DNA from 2 places in the Paenibacillus sp. RC334 genome. Region 2 is predicted to be linked to the other one. Evidence: riboswitches for the same ligand, from Rfam matches in the RefSeq annotation. Region 2 holds a riboswitch; the other holds the start of a gene.

Region 1 (3,195 bases), 860 kb from region 2:
CGTCTACCCATACACGAATGCCATCATCGGATATCGTGGTAAGCGTATAGGTCTCACTATATTGCGGCTTGATTTTGCCCGTCCAGCGGACCGAGAACTGATCAGCCTTCACCTCGGGATCAGGCGAGGCCGCACGCCAGTTATAATCCAGCTTACTGTCTGTACGAACCAAAACAGCGGTGCCGTCCAGATCCATGCTGTTAAAATATTCACCCCGCAGCCCGTTCACGTAGACCATATCCGGAACGGAAGGCGGGGCTGGTTTACTTACCACTGGCGGAGCCGGAGTTGGATCGTTTGGCCCCGTGTCCGGTACGGTCGGTAGCTCCGTCTCAGGTTCTTTCATCGCAGCTAACCCTTTTTTCACATCATCCCGCGTCAAGCTTGTCGAATCATTCATATAATCCTGAATCTGATCCGTCGTGTTATTTTCGGTCAGCATCTTGCCCCAGGTCATGGAATACACCCATTTTGGCTGAGCCTGCATCACCTCGGGACTGGGCACCTCACCGTGTTCCCCAATGGCAATCGGCTTATTCCGTGCCAGTCCGAGCAGTCCTTCGTAATGGCTTTGCTTAAAATCATGGTTGTAAATGTCTACAGCCAAAATATCCACTTTGTCATCCCCCGGATATTTCGGGGTATATGGAACAGTGTACGAATTAGGCGCGTTCGGACTCCATACCCACAGCAGATTGTTTAGTTGATGCGTGTTTACAAAACGGTCATACATGATATTCCAGAGCTGATTGAAATTGTTTTTGTTTCCCCACCAGAACCAGTCGCCGTTCATTTCGTGGTAAGGTCTCCATAATACTGGAACGCCTGCATCACGAAGCTGCTTTAACGATACAGCGACCTTATCCAGATCGGCAATGAGAAGATTATACTGCGTAGTACCCGGCGTCACGTATTTATTGAACTCCGCCTGGCTTACTTTCGCCTGCACATTGGCCCAAGTCAGTGGTTTACCCGGCAGCGGTTCATGATAAGTCATCGTAACCATTCCGCCAGCTCTACTCCAACGTATGGCGCTATCGATGACATTTTTACGTTGTGCTGCCTCCGTAGCGGCGGACTGGCCGGAGATGGCTCCCATCTCGTAGCCATGTACACCAGCATACGCCTTACTGATTTTCTGGACCTTGTTGCTTAATTCATCCGGACTTTCCAAATAATCATGTTGACCTGTGACCATCTTTTTTCCCGAGATGCTGATCAAATAGTTGTATAGTTCACGGGCCTCAGCAGAAGCGTCCGAATTAACAGGCTGTAATGTGGCAGCATTCGCCACGGACAGAGATTCACCAAAACCGGCGGGCAACAAGGAAAAAAGCATAACAACGGGGAGTACACTGCGTATCAATCGATACACAGGGGTAAAATAGGGGCTCACTCTCGCTCTTCCTTTCGGTAGCCAGGCTGCCATCCTCACGGAAGGCCCTTTAGCTTTGCGTACCTGCCTTTCAACAGGGCTGCGTTTATCGTGGAAGGAGTTTGGATTCCTTCTTACCCTAAGTATCGACTTTTTTTTACCAAAATTTAATAGGTCATGTTCATGAATTTACAGATTTTCGCGTATTTTCGACAGTTCGGGCTAAAAAACTTCATAAATGAGTCCTTTTTTATCTTCCAGGATGGTTGCAAGATGCTCATTTATGAAATAAACTGGTGACGGGAAATTTCATCCCAGTCCATGCAAAAACGGACAATATCCTCTTCGATCAACTCAGAACCTGTCTGTACCTCGATCAATTCCACATCGGTCACGGCTAAAATGCTATGCTTCGTCCCTTCTGGAATGCGAACCACATCACCAGCCTTCACCTTATGCAGCTTTTCATTCAAAATAATTTCCGCTTCACCGCTAATAATGGTCCAAATTTCACTCCGTTTGAAATGAAGTTGGTAGCTGATATTTTTGCCTTGCAGCACACGGATTCGCTTGGTCAATACCTCGTTGCCCTCGTCATACTTCACATAATCCACTACCCGATAATGACCCCAACGGCGCTCTTCGTACATTGGACGCTGATTATGAGCCTTGAGCACTTCCTTGATGCGCGGACTTTCCGCCTTATTGGTCACAAGGATGCCATCCGGGCTGGCAGCTACGATCAGATCATTCGTTCCGATGATCGCCACGGGGATATCCAGTTCGTTGATAAGGCTCGTATTGACGCAATCCTCCGTTACTACGCCTCTGCCCACTTGCTGATGGGACATTTCTTCCGTTAAGGTGTTCCAGGTACCTAAATCCTTCCAGAATCCATCATATGGAAGAACAACGATATCCTTCTCCTTCTCGACTACCTCATAGTCAAAGCTGATTTTTTCCAGAGAAGAATATTGCTTTTGCATTTCTTCATAGTTCAACGGCAATCCTTTGGATGCCAAGATATCGAGCAAGTAACCCAATTTGAATGCAAAAACCCCGCAGTTCCATAGAGCATTGCGTTCCATCAGACGCTCCGCCTGCTCCCGGTCGGGTTTCTCTTGAAAATGGCTCACTTTGCGGTAGCCTGTGCTACCTTGTGTGGCATCATTTTTAGGTATAATGTAACCATATTTCTCAGAAGGATAGGAAGGGACAACCCCGATTAACGCAAGCTTGCCTTCACTCTCCTGAAGAGTATGTTCCAACTGGGCAACTGTAGCAAAGAAAGCATCCTCTACATAGGGATCTACCGGCAATATAGCAACGATTTCATCGGGCGAAACACCCACGATGGAATATAGATAAGTGGCTGTTAACGCAATCGCGGGAAAAGTATCTCTTCGTTCCGGCTCAACAATGATGCGCGTATCCTGCCCAACCTGACTCTGAATCATTTCAACCTGCGCTCTCCCTGTTGCAATAAACGAGGATTCGGACAAGCCGTTATCCCCCAGTTGTCTCCACACCCGCTGCACCATAGATTCCGAATTACCCTCCGGACTCTCCAGCACCTTCAAAAATTGTTTGGAACGGGAATCGTTGGACAAAGGCCATAATCTCTTACCGGAACCACCAGACAAAAGTACGAGCTTCATAACTCTCCACTTCCTCTCTAATTTGGGTAGGTGATCGGATGGGCAAGGTCGAGTAGCCCGCTACGGGATGGATTTGATCTTACGATCGCTGTTGCCGTGGGATTCTTTGGATTGTGTAAGACATTTAGATGTAAGAATCCCACTAAGCTAATGCTTCCGATG
Region 2 (3,195 bases):
AATGACTTTCCCTTGGCGATCTACCGTAAAAGTACCAACCTCTCCATCTGTTGAAATCAACGGAGACGAGATATCTGTGTAAATTTCAAATTGTTCCGGTAAGTTAAAGGTGAAGGTATCGCCTTCTTTATACTGATTGTCCGGAATCTCCCATTCATAGCTCAGCTGGACTGCTGCGCCAATGTCCACACGTACGCCAGGATTATCCACAGCATCAATGATACGGCCGGTTTCATCCGTCAAGATCAGCTTGGTTAAAATATTGTCTGCTTGAACTGAGCTGGCTGCTGCCTGAATCATGGGAGCTATGCTGGGAGGTGCCTCTAATGGTTCAGGGTTCGGAATACCGTATACATCTTCCATAACTGTATTCGCAGGATCGCTTACAGCGCTTTCTGGTACAGCCGCGGTCGAAGTGTCTGCGTAAGCCAGCGCTGCACTAAAAAAGCTTTGGAAAATAAGCAATAGCACAATGATCGTTACATTTATTTTTGTTCTCATACTCTTAAGTAAGTCTCCTATTCATCATAATATTATGGAAAGTACCCGGGCGGATTTGGTTCCCCCCTCTTTCTTGTCCCGGAAATAGTATATTCAACATCTTAGTTTTTAAATGACTGACTAGATATACAATACCTTCCTTATCTCAACAATTTCTCAACAAGAATAGAAAAAAGCCCTGATCGCAGTGATCAGGGCTTTCTACAAAAAAAATTAATATTGTTTTGTTTTTGTATATTTGGAGGGTTCTTTGGCCATTGCAAACTTCTGTTTTCCGCTTTTTAGAGCGGCATCTACTGTAGTGTCAATGATAACCCATTGATTGTTGATATTGACTTCATTCCAGGCGTGGTAAGTTTTCACATAGGAGGATTCACCCATAACCAGCTTCGTTGGAACATCCACACTTCGAAGCATGGCGGCGAACAGTGAAGCGTATCCATAGCAAATGTCTTTTTGCGAAACTATTGTACGATCAATTTGTGGAAGGTAGTCTGTTGATAGGTTGAAAGGCTGGTTGGAATCGTATTTAATATGACTAATGACATACTCGTAAATACGTTTCACCTTTTCATCATCTGTCGTTGCACCCTTGGTTAATTCCTTGGCTTTCCGAATCGCCTGATTCGTATCGCTCCAGTCAATATTTTGAATAGAATTGAGGTATATGGTTTTACTGTCATTCAAATTTAACTGGACCGTTTCTTCACCTATCACTTTATACTGATTGCCAGTTAGCTGTTCCAATAAACGAATGTTATAATTGCCATTGCCCATTTGAAGAGCGAATGCTTCCTCAGATTTGCTCGAATTCAGATAATAAGAGTATTTCTCCGCATCCTTGGTAATTACGATCTTGGTTTTGACATTGGACTTGACAGGATAACGTATACTAACAATACCGTGGTTTACGTTGTTTTGATTCAGCCATGCCTGACTTTCGGCAGCAAACGCTGTCGTATGTAGGGGGATGGATAACAAAAAAACTAAAATTATTAAAAAAAATGACATTTTCCTCATAGAAAAACTTCCTTTCGGCGGCCAGGCTACCATCTTAAAAAGAAGGCCCTATAGCTTTGCGTCCCTGCCTTTCGACAGGTTTGCTATTATCGTATAAAGTTTTTCAGGAAAAAAAGACACGACAAAAAGCCTCTCCAACCGGTAGCTGGCTGCCATCTTAAAAAGAAGGCCCTGTAGCTTTGCGTCCCTGCCTTTCGACAGGTTTGCCATTTATCCTGAACAGTCTATATCTATCATTCTATCAGTTGGGCTTCTGATTAGGCAAGCACAATCTTAGATTTTCTCTGTTTTTCGACAAAGTCATCTGATAGATGAGTTTATAGTTTGGTTCGATTCCCCCATTTTTTGCGGAAGGAATGTGGGGTTTCTCCGACATGTTCCTTGAACAGGTTGATAAAATGGCTGGTGTTGGGAATACCTACAAACCGTGCGATATCCACAATGGATTCGTCACTGGTTTTAAGCCAGCCTTGAGCCGCTGTGATGCGGACATTAATGAGATAATCGATAGGAGAAAATCCGATCTGTTTCTTGAAGTTTTTAGCGAGATTGAATTTGTTTAACTCAAACATGTCTGCCAGCGAATCCAGCGTAATTCGTTCACTGTAGGATCGATCCAAATATTGCTGAACCTTGCGTATCTCGGTGATCGTATCCTGGTTTACATACGGATGATCATAGGGGTGCTGCAAAATATACGTCAGCAACTCACCAATGAGTCTGGATGTAAGCAGCTCAGCAGAAAGAGTTCTGTCAGATTGTACGCATAACAGGGAATGCAGCTTGTCCAATATGGTGCATGGATCGTTGAGTGATATTACAGGCTTGTTGTGCTTGGCAAATTGTTCGTAGAAATTGTCGATCAGATTGCCGTACACATTTACACTGATAAACTCCCATGCTTCATGACCAGCGGTGCTGTACTGTACGAATTCCTCACAATTAACGAAAAACATATCATGAGGCTTCAATATGTATTTTTTCTCCCGGTACAGTAATTCCCCTTGTCCTGATAACGTAAAAACGAGCAGAAACGAGGTGAGTTCCTTCCGTTCCATGGCATAAACAGATGTTTTTTTGAAATAGCCTATTTCCTGTATATAAAAAAGGGATCGCTTGGCAAAAGCGGAGGGAGTACATGCAATGACGACTGGATCGCTGCTCCAAGGGGTCCCGTTTCCGTTGTTTTTTTGGTCTGTTGTCATGTCCAATTCCTTTACAAAAGAGCAAATTTATCAAGCTAATCACTGTTTGTTTAACAAATAAAATGGTGGTTTACACATGATTTCCTATTAATACGATTTATTTTATCACATCACATAAATGCATGTAGCGAATAATATTTTGAATTATTTTCCATTCGAATTCAGGTGTACTAATATGGTGAAAACAGCCTCGTTTCCTCCATATTTTTAACTCATTCATCCATATGAAAAAGTTAAATCATGTTGAAAAAATTCGGAGATGCCATGGGTTCAATTCAATTCTGGAATAAAATCCAGGACAGGATGCTAAAGGTATTCTATGCCCATTCCACCTTCCAACGCACATATCCTTTCGTTTTGAAAAAAATGGGTCTTTGTTCTATCGAAATAGTTCATTAGGCTTATCGTGAAGAAAATTAGATTGGGTCCAATGTTGTGATTTTGTTCACAAATATGTAGGTGCACGAGG

Evidence for each region. A riboswitch is a leader RNA that binds a small molecule or an ion and turns the genes downstream of it on or off. The one in region 2 is predicted to bind cyclic di-GMP.
Region 1: another riboswitch for cyclic di-GMP. It lies ahead of QMK20_RS05750 (glycosyl hydrolase); the one in region 2 lies ahead of QMK20_RS01660 (transglutaminase family protein).

What each region holds. Positions count from the first base shown of each region.
Region 1 is NZ_CP125370.1:1,216,846-1,220,040, reverse strand. It holds gene QMK20_RS05750 (glycosyl hydrolase) at 1-1,429, opposite strand, end outside; cyclic di-GMP riboswitch class I at 1,410-1,490, opposite strand; gene QMK20_RS05745 (sugar phosphate nucleotidyltransferase) at 1,657-3,033, opposite strand.
Region 2 is NZ_CP125370.1:353,150-356,344, forward strand. It holds gene QMK20_RS01655 (collagen binding domain-containing protein) at 1-501, opposite strand, end outside; gene QMK20_RS01660 (transglutaminase family protein) at 715-1,521, opposite strand; cyclic di-GMP riboswitch class I at 1,535-1,616, opposite strand; cyclic di-GMP riboswitch class I at 1,659-1,739, opposite strand; gene QMK20_RS01665 (AraC family transcriptional regulator) at 1,839-2,726, opposite strand.